3 regions of the Streptomyces sp. NPDC054872 genome follow, and region 2 is predicted to be linked to each of the others. Evidence: riboswitches for the same ligand, from Rfam matches in the RefSeq annotation. Region 2 holds a riboswitch; each other region holds the start of a gene.
The links. Region 2 has a riboswitch for cyclic di-AMP ahead of ACWGIH_RS42835 (transglycosylase family protein). Riboswitches for the same ligand answer to the same signal wherever they lie in the genome.

Region 1 (9,642 bases), on a different contig from region 2:
TTTGCCGTAAGCGTTGTGCGGCGGCGCGTGATTGCCCGACCGGCCGTCGGCCGGAGCTCTTTCGTCGCTGCATCCGCTGAGAGAAACCGTGCAGATGAGCAAGGGGAGAATCAGTCGGGGCAGCGTGGTTTTGAGCACTCTCGCATTATCAGCCCATTCCATTATTTCGCTCGGAAGCTCGGCGCGTGTCGGGCCGGCCGTCACACGACCGATGGTCGGCCATACCGCTGCCGACCCCCTGCCCCGGCGCACATCGAGTTGCGCTCTTCCCGGGACGGGAAGCTGTCGGTACGGTGCCGCGCGTGACCAACTCCTATGACGCTCTCGCGCCGCACTACGACCTCATCATGACCTCGGGCTATTACGACTACGACGCCTACGCACGGGGTCTGCGGGAACTCATCGGCGACCGCAGGGATGTCCTGGAACTCGGCGTGGGCACAGGGCTGATGTGCGATCAGTTGCTCGCGATGGGGCCCGCCGACATGCGGATCACCGGCATTGACCACACCGAGAAGATGCTCACCCAGGCCCGGAACAGACTCGGGGACCGAGTGACGCTCGTCGAGCTGGACATTCTCCACGCCGTTCCGGAATCGAAATTCGACGTCGCCTTCTCCGTCGGAGGAATCTGGTACTGCCTCCGTGAAGGCGACGAAATCACGCTGGGCAGTCACCTGGTGGAGGAGGGCGACAACATCAAGGGTCTGAAGAATCTCGCAACAGTGCTGCGCCCGGGGGGACTTCTGATCCTGTCGGTTCAGGATGCGCATCACCCCTATAGGCGGGCGTTACCCGGAGGGCTTGCCTACGTCCAGGAGTCCCGGGCGGCGGGAGGGGGCCGGTTCACCAAGGACTACTACGTGATGCGCGGGAGCACGGTGGTGGCGCATCAGCGCTCGGGATATCGCGTCTTCGGTGCAGCCGACGCCGACCGGCTTCTGGAGCAGTGCGGTTTCCGTCGGCAGGTCGGTGCCGACGAGCGGTTCTGTCAGTACGTGAGGGTGTAGTGAAGCGGCGAGTCAGACCCGGGGAAGCGAAGGGTCGGGTTGCCAGGGTGGCGGTGCGGTGATGGACCAGCGTTCGTGGTCGCGCCAGGCGCCGTCGATATAGAGATAGTCGGGGGAGAAGCCCTCGTAACGAAAGCCCAGGCGCTGGACCAAGGCCAAGGACGCATGGTTGGCCGGTTGGATGTTGGCCTCAAGACGGTGGAGGCGCAGGTCGTTGAAGGCGTGCCGCAGGGCGACGGTGAGCCCTTCGGTCATGTAACCCTGCCCCGCGGACGGGGCGAAGGCCGCGTAGCCGAGTGACGCGCCTTGGTAGCGGCCCCGGACGATCGAGTTGAAGTTCACCATCCCGGCCGCCGCGCCGGTCTTCTGAACGCGGATCAGAAAGCCTTTGGTGGTGCCGTCACTGAAGCGGCGCATCCAGTCCTGGAACTCCTGTGCTGCTGTGGGCAGTTGCATCCACGGCGAATGGAGCTCGGTGCTGGCCCGCACCAGCGTGCAGAATTCGTCCTGGTCGGCGAGGGTGAGCGGGCACAGCTCGACTCGTGACGGCTTGTTGGGCATGGGCCAATGCTAGGACCTCTTCTCAAGAAGTGGATCACTTTGGTGGTCCGCTTCTCTGTAAGGCATCTCAGCCGAAGCGTTGCGTGCGCGGAGCGAAGGTGTTCTCGGGCCCGGCGGCGCGGCCGACCGACCACACCGTCGATGTACCCGGCACCGGCGCGAGTTGCAGCGTCCGGGAGTCGCCCTCTCCGGCCACCGCCGGTTCGCTGTACTCCGCGAACGACTGGCCGTCCCAGGACAGGAAATCCGGCCCGGGGACCAGTGGCGGGTAGCTGCCGGGCGGACCAGACTTCTGCGAGTTGGCCACCGAGACCCAGCCCAGCTCGCCGTTCGCGGCGGGAGCGAACGAACTGATCGAACCGAAGCCGGTGGGCACGGCCACCCGGTTCCAGGTGTTCCCGTCCCAGCGCATCAGCAGGGGCGGAATCGGCTTGCCCACCGGGCCACCGACGAACCCGGCCGTGCCGCCCGCCCATACCTCCGTCGGCGAGACCGCGAGCACACTGCCCACGGCCGACCTCGGGAACCCGTCCACGATCGTCTGCTGCCACTCCTGCCCGTTCCAATGCGAGACCGCCGCCCCCGAGTTGCCGGCGCCCGCGGCCCAGATGTCGTCCGCCGCCAGGATGTGCATGCCGTAGACGGCTCCCGGTGGCACCGGCATGTCCTGCCAGCCGCTCCCGTCCCGCCGCAGCAAGACCTGCGCTCCGTCCCGCGAACCGATCAGCCAGGTCTCACCGCCGCCGGTGACGACCTTGGTCAGCAGGACACCGCGGGGCGGCCGGCTCTCGCGCCAGGTGGTGCCGTCGTAGCGCAGCAGGCGGGCGCCGCCCGCCGAGTCGCGGCCGACCGCCCAGATCGCGGTCGGTGAGGTCGCGGCGATGGACAGCAGGTCTCCCTGCCAGCTGATCTTGGGAAGACTCTGGCGCTGCCACGCGGTTCCGTCCCAGCGCAACATCAGCGGAAAGCCAGGGGCCTCGCGGCCGACGGCGTCGGAGCCGACAGCCCATGCCCGGTCAGGACCGAACGCCACGGCCTCGTTCAGCCCGGCCTGCGGGCGTATCTGGGCCGGCACCGGGACGTGTCGCCAGGCAGTGGGCTCCGCCGCGGCCGAGCTCATGACGGTGATGGCGGTCATCGCGACGGCGAGGACCGCGACGAGAAGTCGGCGCACCATGGTCAGCCTCCCAGCCGCTCGCTCATCAGGTTCGGTTTCGAGCCGTAGATCTCGACGGTCCCGAAGGACAGCAGCGCTGACCCGGCCCTCGTCAGCGCTCGCGGTTTCACGTCGATGGCGTTCGTGCGCTCAAGACCGTAGGAGAAGGTGGTGCGGGAGCCGTTGACCCGCGCGTACTTCGACTGGAACGCGCGGTCGCTGCGCACGGGCAGCCACAACGCGCCGTCCGGACCGCGCACCATGGCCTCGGTGTAGGTGTCGCCCAGGGGCGGGTAGGTGGTGCGCCAGGTGTGGCCGTTCCAGGTCATGAGGTAGGTGCGCGGCGCGCCGTCGGTGTACTGGCTGCCGCCGACAGTGACGCGGCCGGAGGGTTCGAGCAGCATCGTGTGGACGTTGCTGTTCGGCGGCAGCGGCACCTTCGCGTCCCGCCAGGCGGTGCCGTCCCAGCGCAGGACGGTGGTCCCGCTGGTGGTGTCCGCCCAGGCCCAGGCGTCGGTGGCCGTGCGCGCGGTGATCCCCATCACGTACAGCACGCCCTCGGGGGTGGACTGTGTGGTCCAGCCGGAGCCGTCGTAGTGCAGGACCTTCAGCCCGGTGTCGTCCTCACCGACCACCCACGCGGCACCGGGCACGGCGGCGAAGTCCTGGTAGGTCCACAAGGTCTGCGGCAGGGGGATGGTGCTCCACCCTTCCGCCCCTCCCGCGGACCGGCGCAGGATCTCGCCCGTTCCCTCGCGGTTGTGCAAGATCCATGTTTCCTTGCCGACGAACTGCACCTTGCCGAGCCAGCCCGACTTCTCGGCGCCGGGGAAGCTGCTGTCCCGGCTCCATGCCGAGCCGTCCCACCGGTACAGCATCGGCCGCACCCAGTCGGTGGTGTGCTCGTACCCGGTCGCCCAGGCCTCGCCCGGGCCGCGGGCGGCAAGATCGGACACGGTCACGGGGGGTGCGGCCGCGGGCACCGGCAGCGCCGACCAGCTCGGCGTCACGCGCGGCGCGTCGGCTTCGGCGGACGGCACAGCCGCGGCAGGAGATACGAGCGTGACGGGTGTGACGACCGCGGTGCACGCGATGACAAGGCAGATGACGACCGCACGGAGACCGTTCATGAGACCCCCCAGAACGCGAAGGTCGCTCACCTTATGGGCATGCACCCGTCCGTGAATAGACGGGTGCATGCCAATTCGCGGTGCGTCCAGGGAGCGATTCTCCGGGCCCGTGCCCGGGGGGTGCGGGCAGCCCTGAGCCCCGGACGCAGCGCGTGCCGGGGCTCAGGGCGATCCAGACCGGGTTTCCCTAGTAGGGACCGTTCACGTTGTCGATCGAGCCGTACCGGTCGGCCGCGTAGTTGCAGGCGGCGGTGATGTTGGCGACCGGGTCGTAGCTGTCCAGCGAGGTGCCGGTCACGTGGTAGGCGTCGAAGGTGGGGCCGATGACCTGCAGGAGCCCCTTGGACGGGGTTCCCGCGGCGGCGTTGACGTCCCAGTTGTTGATGGCCAGCGGGTTGCCGGAGGACTCGCGCATGACGTTGCGGTGGATGCCCTCGTACGTGCCGGGGATGCCGTGCTGGGCCATGACGTCGAGCGACTCCCTGATCCAGCCGTCGAGGTTGTTGGCGTACGTCTTCTTCGCCGGGGCGACGGCGGGCTTGGCGGCATTCGAGCGCTCGGAGCGGTCCGCCCGCTCGTCGGACGCCTTGGAGGCGGCCGCGTCGTCCGCCGGAGCCTTCTGGCCGACGGTGATCTTGAGGCCGGGGTGAATCAGCTTCGGGTCGGCGCCCAGAATGCTGCGGTTGTCCTCGTACAGCTTCTTCCAGCCGCCGCTGACGGAGTGCTCGCGGGCGATCTTGGCGAGAGAGTCTCCCGCGGCGACGACGTACGTCTTGGGGGCGGCGGCGGGCTTGGCGGCCGCCGCGGGCTGCGCCGCGGCGGCGGCGGTCGCGCCGATCACCGGGAGGACGAGCACGGCGCCGCCCGTGCCTGCCGCGGCGATGCCCCGGCTGAGCGAGCTGGACTTGGGACGGCGGTGCTTACCCTTTGCAGGCATGACGAATTCCTCTCCGTCGCCTACGAGGTGAGCTGTCGGGTTCGGACGGGAGATGTCCGGTCGCACTGTGAATGCGACTTCACCCCGAGCCGTTCCGGAATCCGGATCGGCGGCTTACCTGGGTCCCCCGCTCCTGCCGTGCGTAAGTGAGTGAGTACGGGAAGGGTTTCCGGACAGCGGCAGGATTCGGCGTTCCATCCGGATTGACGGTGAGGTTAGGCGAGAATGCCCGGACGGAACAAGGGCGGAATTTTCTCCGGGAATGCGCGAGGCCCATTCCCGGAGTTCGCGGCTCGTGGGCTCATTGATCAATTAGCCTCAACTTTGTTTGGGTGAAACGAAAATGCGCCGAGCGGCCCTTTGGAGCTCGTTCCGCGGGTGTGACTCATTCCACTGCGTCGCGATGCCAAGTGGGTGTAGAAGTGTCCTTATTCGCAAAACCGGACATACTGCGATGCCCATTTTTCGTGTCAAAACGGGCACTGCCTTTTGGTGTGTGCCCAGCGGTGGGCGTCTTATGGCGGCGCTCGATAAAGGCCTCAGTTCGTCGCCGGGGAGCGGATCGGAGTCGGGCGGTGGGTGGCAATTCCCCAACCGCCATGTCTGCGGCGCCCAGTTGGCAAGCGGAAAAGGCTAGTTCGCGTCAGGAGCCGGGCAATTTAGCGGTGTTGACTCCCGGGTCCTGGATTCTGCCCGTCAGGCAGAGCTGAGCGGATGGGCTGCCGTGGCCGAACGCGGGGGCCAGGCGCGCGGGGCGAGGATGCCGAGGACGTACGCCCGGGCGACCAGGGCGGGGCGGGTCGTGGCGCCCAGGAGTTGCCGCAGGCGGCTCAGGTGGTAGTCCACCGTCTGCCGGGACAGCCGCAGCGAGGCGGCGATGTCACTGTTGCTGCTGCCCTCCGCCAGGAGGGAGAGGATGCGGATCTGTGCGGCCGTGAGCGAGGGGTGGGCCTCGTGAGCGAGGCTCTGATGCGTGACGACGGCCCAGACGTGACGGGCGTGCGCAGCGGAATGGCCGACCGTCGTCAGGTGCAGCTGCGCGCGGCGTTGCCGCCCCCGGGCGTCGACGAGCACGGCGGATGTCTCCACCCGTCTGGTGCGGCGGGCTATCAGACCGTTCCATCTGCGGTGCAGCTGATCGAGGTCGGAGGCAGGGGCGGGAGCGAGCAGCGTGTGCGCGCGACGGCCGACCAGATCGGGCAGGCCGACGTGGAAGAGATCGGCGGCCGCCGAACTCGCCTCGATCACCCGCCCGTTGGCCGAAAGGAGCGCGCAGGGCAGACCGCTGTGGTCCCGCAGCGCCTGCAGGTTCTCCTCCGCCTCCTGGCGTTGGACCAGGGCGCGCAGGTGGTCCGTGATGTCCACATAGATTCCGGCGACGCAAGCCTCCGTGTTCTCCCGCACGGGGAAGCGGTGCCCGGCTGCCTGGCCGACGCTGCCGTCCGGTCGGCGATAGCCGAGGGTGTGCCGCACCGGAGTGCCCCGGGTGAGGATCTCCTGGTCCAGGGCGCGGAACTGGACGGCCTCGGCAGGGGCGTCGAAGTCTTCGATGTATCTGCCGGTGAGTTCCTTGGGCGTGGTGCCGTAGAGGTGTGCGTAGGCGTGGTTGGCCCACAGATAGCGTCCTGCGCGGTCCCGGATGAACGCGGCGGCCGGGGCGAGATCGACGAGGTCCGCGAAGGTGGTGTACCGGTGCGGGGCGTGCGCGTCGACCTCCACCGCGAGACCACGCGTACGACGGTGGGCGCGGGTCTCGTCCAGAGGCCAGCTCACGTCGAAGGTGCGCCCGTCGAACTGCGCCTGCCAGCTGACCTCCTCCGGCGGATGCCCCGGGTCCGAGAGTTCCTCGTGCATGCGCTCCAGGAAGCGCTGCGCGGTCCCGGTGTCGGCGAAGGCGCCGCCTCCCCTCTCCAGGACCTGCCACGGCTGGTCCACCTCCCACCAGAACGCAGGCAGGTGTTCGAGCAGTGCCTTGAGATTGGAGTCGTTCACAGTCGTTTCTCCGTCCGTATTCAACTGGTTGACGCACAGTCACCAGGCGATGCGTATCCCGCGTCGATCTCGCGCATGCTCGGTTCTCGGCCGAAGTGGCGGCCGTCCGGCGCCGTCTGTGCCTGCGGCACTCAGGCATTTGCCTGAATGTCAGACGTCCCCGTTGGCGCTGCGGGCGCCCGCCGCCTGGTCCCCTTGAGTGTGCGGGTGAACACGCCCTGCAACGTACGCCCCGGTGACCCCGCATGTTCTACGCGCGTCACCGATGCGGACGACGACATGCCTCAACCGGACGAATGGAGAGGGAACTTCAGTGAGCAAGGTGCTGTTAGTGCATGCCAAGGGTGGTCCGCCGCTCGGTCACGTCCTCGCACGGGCGGCCGCAAGGGCGGAAGTGCACCTGCTGGCACTCAGCGCACTTCCTCCCACTGTGGCGGACACGGCCGAGCGGCTGTGCGCCTCCGTCGTGACGCCCGCCGACGCGCGCCGCGCCGACCTGGTGTCCCTGATCGTCTCGCGGGCCGAAGCCGTCGGCGCGGCCTCGGTGCTCACCTTCTCCGAGTACGCGGTCGTGGCCGTCGCAGAGGCCTGCGAGGTGCTTGGCCTGGCGGGGGCGGGCAGCGCCGCCGCGCTGGCACGCGACAAGCGGCTGATGCGTCGTACCTGGCACGAACACGGCCTTCCGCAACCGGAGTTCCGCCCGGTGGCCACCGAGGCGGACCTGCGCAAGGCGGCCCGGGACCTTCCCTTCCCGCTCCTCCTCAAGGCGGCCTGGAGTGCGGGGTCCACCGCACACCAGATCATCCGCGCCCCGCACGAGGCGTCCGCCGCGTGGCGTCGATCGCGCGAAGTGATGTCCGAATCGGCCCAGCTGGGGTACGCGGAACTCCATGTGGCCGAGGCCGACGCGGACTTCGTGGTCGAGCAGATCGTGAGCGGCACCGCCTCGGACTGGTTCGACGAGCCCGGCTGGGGCGACTACGTCAGCGTCGAGGGCGTCGTGGCGGACGGTGTGTTCCGCCCCATCTGCCTCAGCGGCCGGATGCCCACCGTCGAGCCGTTCACCGAGCGCGCGAGCATCACGCCCGCCCTGTTGTCCCAGGACACCCAGGACCGGATCGTGGCACTCGCCCGAGCGTCCGTCGATGCTCTCGGACTGCGTGACTGCGGTACCCACACCGAGATCAAGCTCGGTGCGGACGGCCGCATGTGGCTGATCGAGACGGCCGCCCGATTCGGCGGCGCGATGACGGTGCCGCAGATCGAGGAGGTCTTCGGGCTCGACCTCGTGGGCATGCTCGTCGACCACCTCCTCGGCCGTCAGGTCGAGTGGCCCCGGCATGCGCTGACGCCGGCGCAGGCGAACGGCGCGGCGGGCTCCCTCGTCGTCCTCGCGGTGGATTCCAGGGGCGAGGCCTGGCGGGACCGCAAGGTCTGGGACTTCCCCGCCGTCGCGGCGGACGTGCCGCTCAGCCACGGCAGCGAACTGTCGGTGGTCGCGGAGAGTTCGCTCACCGACGGCGCCCTCGTACCGGTGTATGACCCGGCCGCGGGCGCCAACACCATGGCCGCCCTGTGCCTGCTGTCCGCCACCGACCCGCGGAGGGTCCTGCGGGACTTCGAGACCCTGGTGGACGCCCTGCCCCGGGTCCTGCCCGCCGCGCAGCCCGAGGAGGTCGCCCGATGACCGCCCAGTTGTTCACCGGCCCCGCCGAGCCGGCCACGGACCGCACGGTCATCGGCGAGAACCTCTCCCTGCCCCTGTTCCGTACGCTCTCGGGCGTCCTGGCCGGCCACCCGTACCTCAAGGTCGTCGTCGACCGGGCCGAGAACACCTGGCACCTGCTCGACACGACCGCACACCCCTTCCACGTCAACTACATCGCCACCCGCGTTCTGGGCAAGACACTCGAAGCGCTGGACGCCGAGTTGGACGCGTTCAACGCCTCCGTCTACATGGACCCCGAGCGCCGTTTCCTGCTCGGCGTGCTGTCCCTGCACACCGAGCAGGAAACGGAAGGCCGCGAACGCACCTTCCTCGTCCTGGAGACGACCGAGGCCGACACCATGCACGGCGAACTCCTCGCCCACTTCTACGAGTTCGTGCGCGAACGCGTCGACGGCAGACTCCCGGTACTCCTCAAGCCCGCCAACCACGGGCAGGAGGAGGAACTGGCGGCGATCAGCGAACTGCGCGTGCCCCGCATCCTGAGCCACGAGCTCTTCGGCTCCCGCACCCGCACACCGCTGAACCCCGGCGAGGCCACCGGGCGACTGCGGTACTTCCGCACGCACGAGGAGTACGCGGCGGCGGAGGCAGATCTCGGCTGGGCGGACATCGTGGCCATGCCCTGCCTGCCGGACGACGTGCCCCGGGTGGCGGGGTTCCTCAACACCGCCCCGATCACGCCGCTTTCGCACACCAACGTCCTCGCCTCCGGCTGGGGCATACCCAACGCCATCGTGCGCGACCTGCACCAGCTCGTCGACCGGGACCAACTGGACGGCGCGTGGATCCGCTACCGCGTGCGCGAGGACGAGATCCTGCTGCAGCGGCTGGATGACGAGCCGGCCCTGCGGGCTCCGGCCTGGCACCAGCAGCGCATACGCCTCCAGCCGCCCCTGCTCGAAGACGCCCCCGTGCTGGCCCTGCACCGGCTCCGCAGCGCGGACCGCGACCGGTACGGCACCAAAGCGGCCAACCTCGGCGAACTGCACCACGTACTCGACAGCCGCACGGCCGACCTGATCGCCTTCTACGGCCGGCCCCGCCCGCCGCGCGAAAGCCTCTACACGCACCTCGGCACACGGCTCGGCCTCAAGGCGCCTTCCACGGCCGAACTACGCGCCGCAGCA
Region 2 (9,642 bases):
CTTCGAGACCACCGTCAATCTGATCGGTAACGGCACGTACGCCCTCCTCACCCACCCCGAGCAGCGCGAGCGGCTCCAGGCCTCCCTCAGGGAGGGCGACACCGCGCTCTTGGAGACGGGACTCGAGGAACTCCTCCGCTTCGACGGGCCCGTCGAACTCGCCACCTGGCGGTACGCCACCGAGCCGCTGACCGTCGGAGGGGAGGACATCGCCGCCGGCGACCCCGTCCTCGTGGTCCTCGCAGCCGCCGATCGCGACCCCGCACGATTCGACCGACCGGACACGCTCGACCTCTCCCGCCGCGACAACCAACACCTCGGCTACGGCCATGGCATTCATTACTGTCTCGGCGCACCACTGGCCAGGCTCGAAGGGCAGGCCGCCCTCGCGACCCTCCTGCGGCGCCTCCCTGACCTGCGTCTCGCGGCGGAACCTGGTGATTTGAGGTGGCGTGGCGGCCTCATCATGCGTGGACTCCGCACGCTTCCCGTGGAGTTCACACCCGCACAGCAGAGCAAATAATCGGCGAATGAGAAGCCCCCGAAACGACGTTTAGCTGACGGACCGTCAAGACTGTGACTTTCACGTGATCTCCGCTGCATCGACTTGTGACAAGCGTTCGACTGCCGCTACGTTCACCGACGACTCGGCATCCCGTGCCGCAGTCGTCGCTCCAGTCACGCGAAAGGCAACCGCATGCTCTCCGGCAATGGTCGTCACCGACGCCCCCGCCAGGCCCCGGCCCTGATCGTCGCGGCAGGAGTGGCGGGGTCGGCCATCGCCATCCCGCTGCTCGGCGCCACCAGCGCGAGCGCGGCGGACACCGCCACGTGGGACAAGCTCGCGGAGTGCGAGAGCGGCGGAGCCTGGAGCGCGGACGCGGGCAACGGCTACTACGGCGGACTCCAGCTCTCGCAGCAGACCTGGGAGGAGCACGGCGGCCTCGACTTCGCACCGAGCGCCGATCAGGCGAGCCGTTCGCAGCAGATCTCCGTGGCCGAGAAGGTCCTCGACGACCAGGGGACCAAGGCCTGGCCGAGTTGCGCGCCGGTCGCGGGGCTCACCCAGGACGGCGCCGCCGCCGACGTCGACCCGGGCGCTCCGATCGCGATTCCTTCTGGCGAGCCGTCGGAGTCGAGTGACTCCAAGGACTCGGAGGGCTCGACGGACTCGAAGGGTCCGAAGGACTCGAAGGGCTCCGGTGAGTCCGACGAGCCGTCCGAGTCGGTCGAGCCCTCGGACGATGCCGAGCCGTCCCAGAAGCCCGACGCCGACGACGCGTCACGAGACAAGAATCACGACGACTCGGGCAAGTCGGATGACTCGGGTGACTCGACCAAGTCCGGCGACCCGGACAAGTCCGGGCGCGACGAGGACACTTCGCCCGCCGCCGAGCCTTCCACCGGCGAGGGCGAAGGCCGCCACCGCGGCGGCAGCGCCGACGACGAGGCATCCGAAGGCTCCGCGCGCGAGGGTTCGGGCCGGCACGCCTCCCGCGGCGACGAGCGCGAGCACGACGTCTCCGACGGGACGTACACGGTCCGCTCCGGGGACAGCCTCTCGGTCATCGCCGACGACCTCGACGTGAAGGGCGGGTGGACCGAGCTGTACGCCGGGAACGAGAAGTCCGTCGGCTCCGACCCCGATCTCATCCTTCCCGGTCAGAGCCTCGATTTGGGCGAAAAGTAAGGGTAGTTGACGAGTCGCTTTGCGCTCGTTGTCCCAATTGGCGTAAGTGAGACATGGGTCTCAGAAGCCCTGATCGTCTTTGGAAATCGGCCGTTGGCATGACTACGGTCGTGACCGCTCGCCACAGCGGGCCCCGCCGGTCGGTACGCCGAGTCCTGCCAACGGCCGTTCGGGAACAGTCGTCGCGCAAGCGCCGTAGGCAGGAGCGGGGGAACCAAGGTTTCCGCCGGGCCCGGCCGTTGAACGGCCTCGCGAGAGCGAGGCGGGGAGACGGCCAGGAACGGCTAGGGGTTAAGTCGCGCTCAGGAAGCGCGGCCGGGCAACTTCATCGGCCCGAACCCGACAGCTCACCTCGCAGGCGTCGGTGAGGGGATCACTCATGCTGTTTTCCAGCAAGGGCAAGCACCGCCGCCCGTCCAAGGCCACCCGCGTCGCCACGCTCGCCGGCGTCACCGGTGTCGCGGTCGCAGCCCCGCTGATGGCGGCCGGCCAGGCCTCCGCCGCCACGAACTCCGAGTGGGACGCCGTCGCGCAGTGCGAGTCCGGCGGCAACTGGTCGATCAACACCGGCAACGGCTACACGGGCGGCCTGCAGTTCTCGTCGTCCACCTGGGCCGCGTACGGCGGCACGAAGTACGCGCCCACCGCCGACAAGGCCTCCAAGGCCCAGCAGATCGAGATAGGCGAGAAGGTCCTCGCGGGTCAGGGCAAGGGTGCCTGGCCGAGCTGCGGCGTCGGCCTCTCGGGCGCCTCCAACGAGGGTGGCGGTGCGCAGGAGAGCGCCCCGCAGCAGACCCAGGAGCAGCCCAAGAGCCAGCCCAGCGCCCAGACCGAGCAGCCGCAGCAGGCCGCTCCGAAGGCCGAGGCCGCCCCGAAGGCCGAGTCCAAGAAGACCGTCGAGACCCCGACCGGCAAGACGGTCAAGAAGGGCGACGGCGAGTACAAGGTCAAGAAGGGCGACACCCTCTCCAAGATCGCCGATGCCAAGGACGTCAAGGGCGGCTGGCACAAGGTCTACAAGCTCAACGGCGACATCATCGACAACGCCGACATGATCTACCCCGGCCAGCAGCTCCACCTGAGCTAGGACGCCGGGGGAGGCGGGCGGCGCTTCGGCGGAGGCGCCGCCCGCCCCACCCCCCGTCCCCACGGGTCCACCCCGTCCCGGTGCGCGTATCCCCCGTACGCACCGGGGCGGGGTATGTTTGTTCCGTTCGTAAACATTTCGCTCTCGGTTTGTCCACAGGACGGTCGGTCGGCTGGCTGTTGTCCGGGAGCCGGTTAGGCTCGTGTCCGCGAGGCCAACGCCTCGCGTACCCGCGTCACATCCCAGAAGGAGATGCTCGTGCCGTCCATCGACGTCGTCGTAGCCCGGGAAATCCTGGACTCCCGAGGCAACCCCACGGTCGAGGTCGAGGTCGGCCTCGACGACGGCAGCACGGGTCGTGCCGCCGTTCCGTCCGGTGCGTCCACCGGTGCTTTCGAGGCCATCGAACTCCGTGACGGTGATCCCAACCGTTACATGGGCAAGGGCGTGGAGAAGGCCGTCCTCGCCGTCATCGAGCAGATCGGCCCGGAGCTCGTCGGGTACGACGCCACCGAGCAGCGCCTGATCGACCAGGCGATGTTCGACCTCGACGCCACCGACAACAAGGGCTCGCTCGGCGCCAACGCCATCCTCGGCGTCTCGCTCGCCGTCGCGCACGCCGCGTCGGAGGCCTCCGACCTCCCGCTCTTCCGCTACCTCGGCGGCCCGAACGCGCACCTGCTGCCCGTTCCGATGATGAACATCCTGAACGGCGGGTCGCACGCCGACTCGAACGTCGACATCCAGGAGTTCATGATCGCGCCGATCGGCGCCGAGTCGTTCTCCGAGGCCCTGCGCTGGGGCACCGAGGTCTACCACACGCTGAAGAAGGTCCTGAAGGACAAGGGCCTCTCCACGGGCCTGGGCGACGAGGGCGGCTTCGCCCCGAACCTGGACTCCAACCGCGCCGCGCTCGACCTCATCCTCGAGGCCATCAAGCAGGCCGGTTACGTCCCCGGCGAGCAGATCGCGCTCGCGCTCGACGTCGCCGCGTCCGAGTTCTACAAGGACGGCTCGTACGACTTCGAGGGCAAGTCCCGCTCGGCCGCCGAGATGACCGAGTACTACGAGGAGCTCGTCGCCTCGTACCCGCTCGTCTCCATCGAGGACCCGCTGTTCGAGGACGACTGGGCCGGCTGGAACGTCATCACCGAGAAGCTGGGCGACAAGGTCCAGCTCGTCGGCGACGACCTCTTCGTCACCAACCCGGAGCGCCTCGCCCGCGGCATCGAGGAGAAGTCGGCCAACGCCCTCCTGGTGAAGGTCAACCAGATCGGCTCGCTGACCGAGACCCTCGACGCCGTCGAGATGGCCCAGCGCAGCGGCTTCAAGTGCATGATGTCGCACCGCTCCGGTGAGACCGAGGACGTCACCATCGCCGACCTCGCCGTCGCCACCAACTGCGGCCAGATCAAGACCGGCGCCCCGGCCCGCTCCGAGCGCGTCGCCAAGTACAACCAGCTGCTCCGTATCGAGGAGATCCTGGACGACGCCGCGGTGTACGCGGGCCGTTCGGCGTTCCCCCGCTTCAAGGGCTGAGCACCTCCGGTCCTCGGCTCCGCTGAGTAGATACGTACGTCCCCGTACTCGGTCCCGTACCGTGTGCGGGGACGTTCGTACGTATCGGGGAGGCGGCACACATGGCCGTGAAGGACCGCGACCGGTTCTCCACCGCGACCAGGCTGCGGCTGCTCGGCGAGCAGACCGCGGAGCGTGTCTACCGCTCCCAGACCAAGCGCCAGGCGCGCCGCTCCCGGCTCACGGGACGCGCCGCGCTTCTCGCGCTCGTGCTGTGTTCGCTGGTCGTCGCGCTCGCCTACCCGATAAGGCAGTACGTCTCCCAGCGCGCCGAGATCGCCGACCAGCGCAAGGAGCAGGCCGAGCGACGCGAGCACGTCGAGAGGCTGAAGGACGAGAAGGCCCGCTGGCGGGACGACGCGTACGCGGAGCAGCGCATCCGGGACCGGCTGCACTATGTGATGCCGGGCGAGACCGGCTACACGGTGGTCGACCCCGAGGCGGCGAAGAAGCAGCGCTCCGACCAGGGGGCCGCCGCCAGGCCCTGGTACTCGAACGTCTGGGACGGCGTCGACAAGGCGGACCGCCCGGCCGAGGACTGACCTCCTCCCACCACTACCTCTCGCATACCTCGTGTAGCGAACCGATCGAAAGACAGGCATGGAAACGCCCCCGCCGACCACCCCGCGCACCGAGCCCACCGACGCCGACGTCGAGGCATTCAAGCAGCAGCTCGGCCGCCCGCCGCGCGGCCTGCGGGCCATCGCCCACCGCTGCCCGTGCGGGCAGCCGGACGTCGTCGAGACGGCGCCGCGCCTTCCCGACGGGACGCCGTTCCCGACGACGTACTACCTGACGTGCCCGCGGGCCGCGTCCGCGATCGGCACCCTTGAGGCCAACGGCGTCATGAAGGAGATGTCGGAGCGGCTGAAGACGGACCCCGAGCTGGCGGCCGCCTACCGCAAGGCGCACGAGGACTACATCGCGCGCCGTGACGCCATCGAGGTACTCGAGGGCTTCCCGAGCGCGGGCGGCATGCCGGACCGCGTGAAGTGCCTGCACGTCCTGGTCGGTCACTCCCTGGCCGCGGGCCCTGGCGTGAACCCGCTGGGCGACGAGGCGATCGCCATGCTCCCGGAGTGGTGGCGCAAGGGCGCGTGCGTGTCCCTTCCGGAGGGTGAGCCCGCGGGGGAGAGCGCATGACCCGCGTGGCGGCCATCGACTGCGGCACGAACTCCATCCGCCTCCTTGTGGCGGACGCCGACCCGCTGACCGGCGAACTCGTCGACCTGGACCGCAGGATGACGATCGTCCGCCTCGGTCAGGGCGTGGACAAGACGGGCCGTCTGGCCCCGGAGGCCCTGGAGCGGACCTTCGCGGCGTGCCGCGAGTACGCCGAGGTCATCAAGGCGCACGGCGCCGAACGCCTGCGCTTCGTGGCGACCTCCGCGTCCCGCGACGCCGAGAACCGCGACGACTTCGTACGCGGGGTCCTGGACATCCTCGGCGTCGAGCCGGAGGTCATCAGCGGTGACCAGGAGGCCGAGTTCTCCTTCACGGGGGCGACGAAGGAGCTGACGGGCAGCGACCACCTCGCCAAGCCGTACCTCGTCGTCGACATCGGCGGCGGCTCCACGGAGTTCGTCGTCGGCGACGACACCGTCCGCGCGGCCCGCTCCGTGGACATCGGCTGCGTGCGCCTCACGGAGCGGCACATCCGCTCCGACCCGCCCGCGCCCGCCGAACTCGACGCCGTCCGGGCCGACATCACGGCCGCGCTCGACCTCGCCGAGGAGACGGTGCCGATCCGCGAGGCCCGCACGCTGGTCGGCCTCGCGGGCTCGGTGACGACGGTGTCCGCCATCGCGCTCGGCCTCGACGCGTACGACTCCGCGGCGATCCACCACTCCCGTGTCTCCTACGAGCGGGTGCGCGAGATCGCCGCCCGTCTTGCCGGGTCCACGCACGACGAGCGGTCCGCGATCCCGGTGATGCATCCGGGGCGTGTGGACGTCATCGTGGCGGGCGCCCTCGTCCTCCTTTCGATCATGGAAAGGACCGGCGCGGAGGAGGTCGTCGTCAGTGAGCACGACATCCTCGACGGCATCGGCTGGTCGATCGCCTGAGCGCCTCATGTAGCGTCTGAGCGGCTGATGAGGGGCCCGGAAGGGCCCTCGACGACATGTCGTCGGGAAAGTTCGTGAAGTTCTTCACAAGGAAATCGGCTCGGTTGGACGATGTTCAGGGGTTCTGGACCCCTAAAAGTGATCCGAGAGGGCCTCGCGACCCACGACAGTGAAGGTTCGGGAGTGCGTCCGGAGGGTGGGCCCGGCGCGTGGTCCACTGCGCTCGAGGGGCCAGAGCGGCAGCTCACAAGGGGTGCACAACGTCTCGGGTTGTCCCGTGGTTCCCCTGGGGCTCTATGGCCTGCGTCACGTGGGCGGCGAAGTGTAGCAGAGGGTCCACCCATGCTTGTGAAGGGGCGCACGAGCGACCCCCGCCGGGCAGGTGGATACTCGATGGCATGAGCACCACGGAGCGTCCCAGGATCCTCGTAGTAGGCGGTGGGTACGTAGGCCTGTACGCAGCTCGGCGCATTCTCAAGAAGATGCGCTACGGAGAGGCGACCGTCACGGTCGTCGACCCCCGGTCGTACATGACCTACCAGCCCTTCCTCCCCGAAGCCGCCGCCGGCAGCATTTCGCCTCGGCACGTCGTCGTCCCGCTGCGACGCGTGCTGCCCAAGGCGGAAGTTCTGACCGGCCGGGTCACCACCATCGATCAGGACCGCAAGGTCGCGACGATCGCCCCCCTCGTGGGCGAGGCGTACGAGCTGCCTTTCGACTACCTGGTCATCGCGATGGGCGCGGTCTCCCGCACCTTCCCGATCCCCGGCCTCGCCGAGCAGGGCATCGGCATGAAGGGCATCGAGGAGGCCATCGGCCTGCGCAACCACGTCCTCGAGCAGCTGGACAAGGCTGACTCCACGACGGACGAGGACGTCCGCCGCAAGGCGCTGACCTTCGTCTTCGTCGGCGGTGGCTTCGCGGGTGCGGAGACCATCGGTGAGGTCGAGGACATGGCCCGCGACGCGGCCAAGTACTACAACAACGTGAAGCGCGAGGACATGCGCTTCGTGCTCGTCGACGTGGCGGACAAGATCCTCCCCGAGGTCGGCCCGAAGCTCGGCCAGTACGGCAAGGAGCATCTCGAGGGCCGCGGTGTCGAGGTCTACCTCAAGACCGGCATGGACTCCTGCGTGGACGGCCACGTGGTCCTGAACAACGGCCTCGAGGTCGACTCCAGCACCATCGTGTGGACGGCCGGCGTCAAGCCGAACCCGGCGCTCGCCCGCTTCGGTCTGCCGCTCGGCCCCCGTGGCCACGTCGACACCCAGACGACCCTCCAGGTCCAGGGCACCGACTACATCTGGGCCGCGGGCGACAACGCCCAGGTGCCGGACATGGTCGGCCGCAAGGCCGGCAACGAGAACGCCTGGTGCCCGCCGAACGCCCAGCACGCGCTGCGTCAGGCCAAGGTCCTCGGCGACAACGTGATCTCCGGCATGCGGGGCTTCCCGCAGAAGGAGTACAGCCACGCCAACAAGGGTGCGGTCGCCGGTCTCGGCCTGCACAAGGGCGTCGCGATGATCGTCATGGGCAAGATGAAGATCAAGCTCAAGGGCCGTCTGGCCTGGTACATGCACCGCGCGTACCACGGCATGGCGATGCCGACGTTCAACCGCAAGATCCGGGTCTTCGCGGACTGGACGCTCGCGGTCTTCCTCAAGCGGGAGGTCGTCTCGCTGGGCGCCATGGAGACGCCGCGCGAGGAGTTCTACGAGGCCGCCAAGCCCGCGCCGAAGCCCGCCGCGGCCAAGGCCGAGCCGGTCGCCGCCGGGTCCGAGGAGAAGGCCAAGGCCTCCTGACCTCCGGTCCCTGAACAGCCCCGAGGGGGCCGCCCGCCATCCGTGGTGCGGGCGGCCCCCTCGGGTTTTTCCGTCCCCGTATGCATGGTGCTTACACTTATTTTGCCGATCCGTGACGCGGCAACGGGACTGCGCAAGAGTCCCGTTGGTGTTTACGTGGTGTTGAGCTGTCCGGGATCGCCATCACGGAGGTGTGCGCCATGCCACACGCCGCACTGCGGCTTGAGAGCCTCGCCGAACAACTGCTGGGAGCCCCGCTCCCCGTGCGCATCCGCGCCTGGGACGGTTCGGAAGCAGGCCCGCCGGGTGCCCCCGTCCTCGTCGTACGCAGCCGTCGGGCCCTGCGCCGCCTGATGTGGAAGCCGGGCGAGCTGGGCCTGGCCCGCGCCTGGGTGGCCGGGGACCTGGACGTCGAGGGCGATCTGTACGCCGCGCTCGACCGGCTCGCCGGGTTCATCTGGGAGCGCGACGAGGACGCCAAGAGCCTCAGGGAGTCCCTGCGCGACCCGCGGTTCCGCGCCGCGGCCCGCAGCCTGGTCGGCCTCGCCGCGCCCTTCCTGCCGCCCGCCCCGCCGCCGGAGGAGATGCGCGGGCGCGGCCGTCTCCACCTGCACACCAAGCGCAGCGACCGGCAGGCCATCAGCCACCACTACGACGTGGGCAATGACTTCTACGAGCTGGTGCTCGGCCCCTCGATGGTCTACTCGTGCGCGTACTGGGGGGACGGTGAAGAGGCAACCTCCACCCTTGAGGACGCTCAGCGCGACAAGCTCGAACTCATCTCCCGCAAGCTCGCCCTGAAGCCCGGCATGCGGCTCCTGGACGTCGGCTGCGGCTGGGGCTCCATGGCGATCCACGCGGCCCGCGAGCACGGCGTCACCGTCGTCGGCGTCACGCTCTCCCAGGAGCAGGCCGCGTACGCCAGGAAGCGCATCGCGGAGGAGGGCCTGACCGACCGGGTCGAGATCCGCGTCCAGGACTACCGCGACGTGCGCGACGGCCCGTACGACGCCATCTCCTCCATCGGCATGGCCGAACACGTCGGCGCCGAGAAGTACTTGGAGTACGCACACGACCTGCACGCCCTGCTGAAGCCGGGCGGACGGCTCCTCAACCACCAGATCGCCCGCCGCCCCCAGGCCGACGAGTCGACGTACGAGGTCGACGACTTCATCGACGCCTATGTCTTCCCCGGCGGCGAGCTCGCCCCCGTGGGGTCCACGGTCGCGCAGCTGGAGCGCGCCGGGTTCGAGGTGCGTGACGTGGAGGCGATCCGTGAGCACTACGCCCTCACCCTGCGCCAATGGGTCGCCAACCTGGAGGCCCGCTGGCAGGAGGGCCAGCGGCTCACCTCGCCGGGCCGCGCCCGCATCTGGCGCCTCTACATGGCGGCCTCCGCGCTGTCCTTCGAGCGCAACC
Region 3 (9,642 bases), on a different contig from region 2:
ACCGCTCCCGAGCCGTACGCACTCGGCACGATGCGCGCCCGCACCCTGGCCCGCGACTACGCCTCGTACACCCAGGGCAAGGCCGCGGCCCGCGCGGTCGCCCAGTACGAGGCGTACGCGACGTCTCTCGCGCTCCTGCGCCACCGCGGACGCAGGGGCAAGGCGGGCGCCGACTTCGTCGTGCGGGAGCGGGAGTTGCTGCACGCGCTGTGGGAGCGCCGCGAGGCCGCGCGCCCCGCCCTCGCCTACGCGGCCCGCGCGACGGCACCCGTGCTCGTACCGATGCCGCCTCCCTACGGATACCGGCAGCCCCACCACCAGCCGTACGCACAGCCCTACGCGCAACAGCAGCCCTACGCCCAGCCGCACCCCTACGGATATCCGTACGCCCAGCCGGCGATGCCCTACCCCGCGTACAACCCCTACCGGGGTTAGGCCGAAGCCGCCGTCAGCGTCGACACCTCGGCGTCCGTCAGTTCGAGCTCGCCCACCGCGAGCAGCGCGGGCAGTTGCTCGACCGTACGGGCCGACGCGATCGGTGCCGCCACCGTCGGCTGGGCCGCGAGCCACGCCAGGGCGACCGTCGCGAGCTCCGCGCCGCGGGCCTCGGCGACCTCGTCGAGCGCGGCGAGCACACGCCGGCCACGCTCGGTCTCCAGGTGCTTGCCGGCGCCCTGGGCCCGCGCGCTGTCGACCGTCGCGCCCGGGCGGTACTTGCCGGTCAGGAAGCCGGAGGCGAGCGCGTAGTACGGGACGGCGGCCAGGCCCGAGCGGGAGGCGACCTGCTCCAGCTGGCCCTCGTACGTGTCGCGCGAGACGAGGTTGTAGTGCGGCTGCAGCACCGAGTAGCGCGCGAGGCCCTCGCGGTCGGAGAAGTCCAGGAACTCCTGGAGCCGCTCGGGGGTCACGTTGGACGCCGCGATGGCGCGCACCTTGCCGGACGTCACCAGGTCGTCGAGGGCACCGATGACCTCTTCGACCGGGACGGTCGGGTCGTCGTAGTGCGTGTAGTACAGGTCGATGTAATCGGTGCGCAGGCGGCGCAGCGACTCCTCGGCACCGGCCTTGATGGTGTTCGCGGACAGGCCCTTGTGGTCGGGGTGGGCGCCGACCTTGGTGGCGAGCACGACGTCGGAGCGGTTGCCGCGCGCGGCGAACCAGTTGCCGATGACGGTCTCGGACTCGCCGCCCTTGTTGCCGTCCACCCAGGCCGAGTAGACGTCGGCGGTGTCGATGAAGTTGCCGCCCGCGGCGGTGTAGGCGTCGAGCACGTCGAAGGACTGCGCCTCGTCGGCCGTCCAGCCGAAGACGTTGCCGCCCAGGGCGAGCGGGAAGACCTCGAGGTCGGAGGAGCCAAGCTTGCGGAGAGAAGTCATGAGGGGATCAACGCCCTTGTGGACCGCGGCATTCCGCACAACGGGATGCCGGTTTCATTCACCGGGACGGCGGCACACGGGAACGGCCGCGCGGTGGGCGGGCATGCCGAACCGGCAGCCCTGACGTCGGGGGGTTGTCGCCAGGACCGCCGGGGATCTCGGGTCGCCTCAGATCGACTGGCCCTTGCCGCGCAGCCACGCCGCCGGGTCGACCCCGGTGGAGTCGCCGCCCGGGTGGACCTCCATGTGGAGGTGCGCGCCGGTGACGTTGCCGGTGGCGCCGACGCGGCCGATGGTCTCGCCGGTGGTGACCTTCTGGCCGGCGCTGACGTTCATCGAGGACTGGTGGCAGAACCAGACCTCGGTGCCGTCGTCGAGTTCGAGGACCGTGCGGTAGCCGTACGCACCCGCCCAGCCGGCTTCCTTGATGGTGCCGGAGTGGACGGCCTTGATGGGCGTGCCCGTCGGGGCCGCGAAGTCCAGGCCGGTGTGGTAGCCGGAGGACCACATGGAGCCGGGCTGACCGAAGGTGCCGGTGAGCGTGTACGAGGCGACGGGGAGGGTGTAGCTCTTCGCGAGCTTGGCCAGGCGCTCCGCCTCGGCCTTCTTCTTGGCCTCGGCCTCGGCTTTCTTCTTCGCGGCGGCCTTCTCGGCGGCGATCTTCTTCTCGGCCGCGGACTGCTTGGCGGCGGCCTGTTCGGCTGCCTGCTTGACGGCGGCTTCCTCGGCGGCCTTCTGGACCGCGTCGTCCGCCTGGTCCTGCTGGTTCTCGGCCTGCTCCATGATGCGGGCCCGCAGTGCCTCGCCCGCGTCCGTGGTGCCCTGCTCGGCGTCGGCGGTGCTGAGGCCCGCGGCGCTGAGGGGCGCGGCGGCGGTCGTCACGCCACTGTCCGCGGAAGCTTCGCCTGACGAGCCGTCGGATATCAAGGACCCCACGCCCGGAAGCGACTTGGCCTCCGGCAGCGAGTCCGTGACGGCCGAGAGGTCCGGCATCGCGATGGAGACCGGGGGCTTGCCGTCCTGCGCGGTGGCGATGCCACCCGCGCCGACGGCGGCGATGACGCCTACGCCGAGGACCGTGGAGCTGCGGGCGAGCCCGCCACCACCCCGCTTGTGGACGCGGTGCCTGCCGCGGACGGGACGGATGGACTCCTCGGTGGGGTTCCATTCCTCCCAGGAATTGTCGTCGTACCCACCGAAATCGTCGTCATTCGGTACGTAAACGCCTTGGGGGGCAGGGCGGTTGGACGCCACGGGGGCGCACTCCTTTCCTTCCTTCTCGCCTACCGGGTTAGCTGACGGGTTCGGAGCAGGAAGGTCTCCTACGAACATCTGGCACGGATGCACAGACGCCCGATTCACCCCAATTAGTGGTTCCCCGGCTCCCTTTCGGGATTAGGCGCGTGCGCGCGGAGCCGACTCGAGTGACGGCTGGGACGACCGCGCTGCGTTATCGAACGTTAATAGACAGCAGGGCGGTATTCCAAGCTGTTCCGGCTGATCGTTAACGCTCACGGCCCGTACTTATCGGGACACCGAGGGCCGGAACGGGGCGAGTTGCCCCCACTTCTTCACACACCGGAGCTTCACATCTCCTTGACAGTACGTCAGTTGTTATGCGGAGTGGTGTCCTTCCGTCACGGCCGGTGACATGGGCCGCCGCACCGCCAGCAACGCCATGTCGTCCGTGCCCCCGCCGCCGGTGTGGCGCCGCACTTCCTCGACGAGCGTCGTCAGGAGCGCGTCGGGTCCGCCGGGCCCCGGGAAGATCCGGCCGCCGAGCCGCGCCGCCGGGTCGTAGAAGTCGCCCCGGACGTCACGCGCCTCGGAGAGCCCGTCGGTGAAGAGCAGCAGCATCGCCCCCGGCGGGAACTCCGTCTCGTCCGCGCGGTCCGGCCAGGCGCCGAGCTCGCCCATCCCGAGCGGCAACGCGGGCTCGGTGGCCGACAGGACGCACAGCCGCCCGTCGCCGCGCAGGAGCAGCGGGCCCGGGTGTCCGCGGTTGATGAGACGCACCGGACCGTCGCCGTGCGGGATCTCCGCGAGGACGGCGGTGGTGAACCCCTCGAAGGCGTCGAGCCCGTCGCGCCGCGTGCCTTCACGCGCGAGGGCACGCTCCAGGCGCTGCGCCACCGCCTCCAGGGTGGTCTCCTGCTCGGCGGCCTCCCGGAACGCCCCGATCACCACGGCCACGGCCGCCACCGCGCCCATGCCCTTGCCCCGTACGTCGCCGACGACGACGCGTACGCCGTGCGGGGTGTCCTGCACGGCGTACAGATCGCCGCCGATGAACGCGTCGGCCTCCGCGGCCTCGTACCGCGCCGCGACATCGAGACCGCCGATGCGGGGGTCCGGCTGCGGCAGCACGGCGCGCTGGGCGGCCTCGGAGATGGAGCGGGCGGATGCGAGCTGTTTGTCGCCGCGGCGTACGACGCGGTTGATGACGACGGCGAGGACGGCGACGGTCACCACCGTGATCAGTTCGGTGGTGGCCTCGACGTCGGTGGCCGTACTGGTCTTGAAGTGCAGGGCGAGCACGGCGGTGCAGGAGGCGACGCCGATGAGGATGGTGCTGAGCAGCGAGTAAAAAGGCGCGGCGATGAGCGGGGCCGCGGTGAACAGGGGCACGGCGGTGAACCTGGGCGGGGTCGACACGTCGTACACGATGCCGAGGACGATGAGCAGCAGGGGGAGAGCCCGCACGAGCGCCCGCTCGTGCCGGACATCGGGACGCTTGCCGCCCCCGCCGTCTCCTCCTCGCTGCCCCACTCACTCAGGGTTCCCGGAGGGGCCGCGTGGGGCGACCGGTGTGGGCCGACCGGGTTACCGGCCGTATTGCTCAGGAACACCGACTTCACCTCGGCGGCGGAAACACCGAAGGCCCGGATCCATTTCTGGATCCGGGCCTTCGGTCTTTAGTAGCGGGGACAGGATTTGAACCTGCGACCTCTGGGTTATGAGCCCAGCGAGCTACCGAGCTGCTCCACCCCGCGCCGTTGAATGCAACTCTACGCCATCAGGGGGAGTGAAAGCGAACCGGCGGCGAACCGCCTACGAACGGGGCCTTCCGCTCACGCGTTCTCGGCGTGCGTCAGCGTCTCCCAGGCCACGAACAGGTCGTCCGTTCCCTCGGGCCGCTGCTCGCGCGTCAGCCTCTCCGTCTCCGGCAGGTCGAGCCGCAGCCGTTCCCGCAGGTGGTTGAGGCCGACCTCGGTGTCGGGCCCCATGTCGCGCCGCACCTTGCCGCCGCACAGCCAGTCCGGCGCCACGGCGCCCAGCTGGTATCCGGAGTGGAATTCCAGCGCGGCCCGCAGCCGCTCCTTGACCTCGCCGTACAGGTCGACGCCTTGGTGCCAGGCGGTCTCGGCGATGTGCGCGGTGGCCGCGAGGGAGTAGCTCGCGTGCTTGAAGTTCCGGCACGTCTCCTGGGAAAGGCCGTCGGCGAAGGTCTTCTGCCCGAACCAGTATTTCTGGAGCTTCTCCGCGGTGTCGATGCCGCTGCCCGCGGGCGACACGGGCAGCGGTCCGTCCGACTCCAGATAGAAATAGGCGGGCACGCGGGTCCTGAAGTGCGTCACCGCCTTCTCGAAGGACTCGTGGTCGTCGAGGAAGACGGCCATGCTGATGGTCGCGTCGGCCATCAGGAGATCCCAGTTGCCGTTGAAGTCGGCCGCGCCGTCACGCACTTGCGGCAGATAGGCGTTGCGCAGCATCCGCTCGAAGCGGAGGAGTTCGCCGTCGGTCCAGCCGTCGTAGGTGTACCGCACGGCTTCGGCCGCGCGTGCCCACGAGGAAGCGGCCCAGGCCGTCTGGAGCCCCGCGTTGGCCTCGGTGTGCCGGGTGATCACCCGCGCCCAGGCGTCCATGATCTGCACGGCCTTCCTGGCGTGCGCGCGGTCGCCGGTGATGTTCCAGAGCAGGGCCTGCGTGTACGCGGCGATGGCGTCCTCGCGCTCCTCGACGCAGCCTCGGCCCGCGCGGGTGCCGGCCGGGCACGCGACGACCGCGTACGGCTTGGCCGTGTAGTCGTCGGCGCCGTACCTGCTGTCCCGCATCTGCTCGAACGCCGTCAGCCAGGGCTGCTCGCGCGCCGCGACATGGGCGCGCACGCGGTCCAGCTGCGCCTTGCTGACGAGGACCCCGGGGTGCTCGAAGGCCAGTTCGGCGGGGCGCGCCCGCTCGGTGGCCTTGCCGGACCCGCCCCCCGACCCGCCGCAGGCCGCCGAGACCCCGACGAGCAGCGGCACGAGCACCATCACGAGAGCCCGCCGTACGGAACCCATGCTGTACCTCCGGATCGTCCACCTGGCAGGCACAGCGTCACTCGCGGACAGCGGGCGCGCAGGCGAGGCGGGGCCGTTCGGGCGACCGGCGGGGCGTCCCTGAACGCACCGAAGGCCCAGTTCGGGGGACTCCCCCGAACTGGGCCTTCTCGGTAGACCGTGTGGGACTCGAACCCACAACCAATGGATTAAAAGTCCACTGCTCTGCCAATTGAGCTAACGGTCCGTGCGGATGCACCCCACGAGCATAGCCGCAGAGGCCCCGCCATCCGATCGGGTATCGCCTCCTGGGCCCGTCGCGCGGTCCGCGACGGGCCCAGGGCAGCCGCCGAGAGCTCGGGGGACGGCCGAACTCACGGGCGGGGAAAGGCCCTTGTACGTACTCCAGACCGAGCGGATCTTCTTGCCGGCCGCCGCCAGCGTGCCACCGATACGCCGAAGGGCCCGCACGACGGTGGACGTCGTGCGGGCCCTTCGTTCAGGCGGAAGCGGCTAGAGATCAGCCGTTGCGCTTCCAGCGCGGCTTGTCGTCGCGGCGGCCGAAGGAGCCGGTGCCCGTGCCGGTGCCGGACGTGCCCGAGTTGCGGTTGTACGACGGGCGGTCGTGGCCACCGGAGCGGAAGCCACCGGAGCCGCCCGCGGGACGGTCGTCGCGGCGGTCACGGTTGAACGGACGGTCGCTGCCACGGTGGCCGCCGGAGGGGCGGTCGTCGCGGCGGAAGCCGGAGCCACCGCGGTCGTTGCGGTCACGGTTGAAGCCACCGCCACCCTCACGACGGTCGCCACCACGGAAGCCGCCCGAGGGACGGTCGTTGCGGTCACGGTTGAAGCCGCCACCCTCACGACGGTCGCCACCACGGAAACCACCACGGTCGCCGCCCGACGGGCGGTCGTCACGACGGAAGCCGGAGCCACCGCGGTCGTTGCGGTCACGGTTGAAGCCACCGCCACCCTCGCGACGGTCACCGCCACGGAAGCCGCCCGAGGGACGGTCGTTGCGGTCACGGTTGAAGCCGCCACCCTCACGACGGTCGCCACCACGGAAACCACCACGGTCGCCGCCCTCACGACGGTCGCCGCCGCGGAAGCCGCCACGGTCACCCGACGCACGGTCGTCACGACGCTCGAAGGAACGGCCACCGCGGTCGTCGCGGCGCTCACGCTCGTAGTTGCCGCGCTCGTCACGCTGCGGACGGCGCTCCTCGCGAGGAGCGGCCGCGGGCTGCTCCGGTACGGAGACAGCGGCCTCGACCTCGGCCTCGGCGGCGGCGGTGGCCTCGGCGACCGCGGTCTCCGGGTCGTCGCCACGCTCGCGGGCGGCACGCGCGGTGAGACGCGAGGCCTCCTCGCGCAGCTCCGTCGCGCGGCGGGTCGCGCGCTCCAGCTCCTTGGTGAGGTCCTTGACCTCACGCTCGGCCTGGGTCGCCGCGTTGCCCGCGGAGTCGGCCTGCACCTCGGTCATCGAACGGGCGCCGGTGATCTCGGCGACCTCCGGGTCGAAGGTGCCGCCGCCGTTGATGATGTGACGCGTGGCGTCGACGCCCGCGTCCTCCATCAGGCGGAAGATCTGGCGGCGCTGGTGCGGCAGGGACAGGGACACGACCGTGCCGGAGCGGCCCGCGCGAGCGGTACGGCCGGAGCGGTGCAGGTAGTCCTTGTGGTCGCCGGCCGGGTCCACGTTCAGGACCAGGTCGATGCCGTCGACGTGGATGCCGCGCGCGGCGACGTCGGTGGCGACGAGCGCGTTGACGTAGCCCTTCTTGAAGTCCTCAAGAACGCGCGTACGGGCGCCCTGCGTCATGCCGCCGTGCAGCGCGTCGGCCTTCACGCCGGACTCGCAGAGCTGCTCGGCGATACGGTCCGCGCCCAGCTGGGTGCGGACGAAGATGATCGTGCGGCCCTTGCGCGAGGCGATGGCGGCCGTGACGGGCGCCTTGTCCCGCGGCTTCACGATCAGGATGTGGTGGGTCATGGTCGTGACGTTGCCCTGGGCGCTGTCGACCTCGTGCGTGACCGGGTTGTTCAGGTAGCGCTTGACCAGCGTGGAGATCTCGTTCTCCATCGTGGCCGAGAACAGCATGCGCTGGCCGCCGGACGGAACCTGGTCGAGCAGCTCGGTGACCTCGGGCAGGAAGCCCAGGTCGGACATCTGGTCGGCCTCGTCGAGCACCGCGATCTGGGTGTTCTCGAGCGAGCAGGCGCCACGGCTGATGATGTCGCGCAGGCGGCCCGGGGTGGCGACGAGGATGTCGACGCCGCGCTCGAGGGCGTAGATCTGGTTGCCCATCGACGTACCGCCGCAGACGACCTTCATCTTCAGGCCGAGCACGTCGCCGTACGGCTGGAGCGCGTCCGCGACCTGCATCGCGAGCTCACGCGTCGGCGTGAGGATGACGCCGCGGGGCTTCTTCTTCTCGGTGCGGCCCTCGGAGGCCAGCGTCGCCAGCATCGGCAGGCCGAAGGAGAGGGTCTTGCCGGAGCCGGTGCGGCCACGGCCGAGGATGTCCTTGCCGGCCAGGGCGTCCGGGATGGTCGCGGCCTGGATCGGGAAGGGAGAGGTCACGCCGTTCTGGGCGAGCTTGCGGACGATGCCCTCGGGCAGTCCGAGGTCACCGAAGGTGGGGCCGGTCTCGGCCTCTTCGGCGTCTTCTTCGACCTCGGCGGCAGCCTCGGTCTCCGCGACGACCTGCTCGGCGGCCTCCACGACGTCGGCGACGTCGGTGGCCTGGACCGTCTCGACGGCCTCGGCTGCGTCGACGGTGGGCTCCACCGTCAGCTCGTCGGTCGTCTCGTTCTCGGGCAGGACGGCGTGGTCAGAGTGAGAAATGGACATGCGAAATGCGAAACCTTCCGGAGTCTCGGCACGCGCCCGTCAACTCCGTGATTTCGCAATGGACCGCCTCTATGCGGTCAGCCACGGCAAGGGAGAGTACGCGCCACGCGGCGCTCTTCTTTTTCGGCGCCGGGCAAATGGGATCAAACGATCTACCACCATACGCACCCAACCCCCCAGAAGGCAAACCGCACCCTCCGGGGCACCTTGGATTCCACCCCTTACGGCTCGTCTCACCTGCGACGAAGCGGGTTTCGGACAGGGGCGAACCGCCTCAAGTCACCCGAGCCACCCCCGCCGGCCGAGCCACCCCCGCCGACCGAGCCGCCTCAGGCCGGACCCGCCTCCGGCGACGGTTCGCGCGCCCTGAGCCCTTCCGACCGCTCCCCCAGCTGCGCGCCCTGCTTCGGCTCCTCGTGCGCCGACGACGAGGGCTCCGGAGTGGGCTCGGGAGTCGGCGTCGGGGTCGGCTTCGGGGGATCAGGCGTCGGCGTGGGGCGCGGCGCGTCGGGCTTGGTCCTGGTGGGCGAGGGGCGCCCGTCGCCCGTCGGCGGGGCGGGGTCGCCGCCGCCGGACGCGGAGGCCGAGGCCTGGGCCGCGTCGGAACCGGACCCGCCGCGCGCGCCCGAACCCCCCTTGCCCTTGCCCTTCCCCTTGCCGTTCTTGCCGCCCTTGCCGCGTTTGCCGCCCTTCCCGTCGTCGCGGCCACCGCCGCGGCCACCGGCGGAATCGGCACCCGGCGTGCCCCCTCCGCCGTCGGGGGCGGCCGCCGCGCTGCGCTCGCCGACGGACCGCGCGGGTCCCGGCTCACCGCCGTCGTCGCCGATGCTCATGCAGCCCGCGGTCGCCATGACGGCCACCGCCGCCGCGGCCAATCGGACAGGAACGTACAACGGGCGCACGGCCTAGCACCTCCGAGGCGCTGAGAAGCGGGGACGCCCTACCCAACTCCCTTGCCCCGCAAGAGGACACGGACCGGCGGGCGGACCTGCCGCCTTCCGTCAGCCGTACCCCAGGGCGTGCAGGCGCTCGTCGTCGATCCCGAAGTGATGTGCGACTTCGTGCACGACGGTGATCTCGGTCTCCGCGACCACGTCCTCGCGCGACTCGCACATACGCAGCGTCGGACCCCGGTAGATCGTGATCCGGT

Region 1: it holds a riboswitch for cyclic di-AMP, as region 2 does, so the genes downstream of both, ACWGIH_RS08695 (transglycosylase SLT domain-containing protein) here and ACWGIH_RS42835 (transglycosylase family protein) in region 2, are expected to answer to the same signal.
Region 3: it holds a riboswitch for cyclic di-AMP, as region 2 does, so the genes downstream of both, ACWGIH_RS14185 (M23 family metallopeptidase) here and ACWGIH_RS42835 (transglycosylase family protein) in region 2, are expected to answer to the same signal.

Annotation. Positions count from the first base shown of each region.
Region 1 is NZ_JBSGYY010000005.1:272,890-282,531, reverse strand. Features, by position in the region: gene ACWGIH_RS08715 (class I SAM-dependent DNA methyltransferase) at 303-1,010, shown strand; gene ACWGIH_RS08710 (GNAT family N-acetyltransferase) at 1,023-1,571, opposite strand; gene ACWGIH_RS08705 (hypothetical protein) at 1,639-2,748, opposite strand; gene ACWGIH_RS08700 (hypothetical protein) at 2,751-3,857, opposite strand; gene ACWGIH_RS08695 (transglycosylase SLT domain-containing protein) at 4,045-4,794, opposite strand; cyclic di-AMP (ydaO/yuaA leader) riboswitch at 4,797-4,953, opposite strand; gene ACWGIH_RS08690 (PAS domain S-box protein) at 5,491-6,786, opposite strand; gene ACWGIH_RS08685 (ATP-grasp domain-containing protein) at 7,118-8,473, shown strand; gene ACWGIH_RS08680 (PEP/pyruvate-binding domain-containing protein) at 8,470-9,642, shown strand, end outside.
Region 2 is NZ_JBSGYY010000072.1:850-10,491, forward strand. Features, by position in the region: gene ACWGIH_RS42825 (cytochrome P450 family protein) at 1-523, shown strand, start outside; gene ACWGIH_RS42830 (transglycosylase family protein) at 698-1,690, shown strand; cyclic di-AMP (ydaO/yuaA leader) riboswitch at 1,872-2,066, shown strand; gene ACWGIH_RS42835 (transglycosylase family protein) at 2,070-2,777, shown strand; gene eno (phosphopyruvate hydratase) at 3,036-4,316, shown strand; gene ACWGIH_RS42845 (FtsB family cell division protein) at 4,418-4,897, shown strand; gene ACWGIH_RS42850 (DUF501 domain-containing protein) at 4,956-5,498, shown strand; gene ACWGIH_RS42855 (Ppx/GppA phosphatase family protein) at 5,495-6,421, shown strand; gene ACWGIH_RS42860 (NAD(P)/FAD-dependent oxidoreductase) at 6,820-8,223, shown strand; gene ACWGIH_RS42865 (class I SAM-dependent methyltransferase) at 8,424-9,642, shown strand, end outside.
Region 3 is NZ_JBSGYY010000010.1:20,250-29,891, forward strand. Features, by position in the region: gene ACWGIH_RS14175 (PrsW family glutamic-type intramembrane protease) at 1-435, shown strand, start outside; gene ACWGIH_RS14180 (aldo/keto reductase) at 432-1,376, opposite strand; gene ACWGIH_RS14185 (M23 family metallopeptidase) at 1,545-2,630, opposite strand; cyclic di-AMP (ydaO/yuaA leader) riboswitch at 2,642-2,788, opposite strand; gene ACWGIH_RS14190 (PP2C family protein-serine/threonine phosphatase) at 2,991-4,145, opposite strand; tRNA gene ACWGIH_RS14195 (tRNA-Met) at 4,296-4,369, opposite strand; gene ACWGIH_RS14200 (alginate lyase family protein) at 4,448-5,659, opposite strand; tRNA gene ACWGIH_RS14205 (tRNA-Lys) at 5,813-5,885, opposite strand; gene ACWGIH_RS14210 (DEAD/DEAH box helicase) at 6,159-8,492, opposite strand; gene ACWGIH_RS14215 (hypothetical protein) at 8,822-9,394, opposite strand; gene ACWGIH_RS14220 (metallopeptidase family protein) at 9,494-9,642, opposite strand, start outside.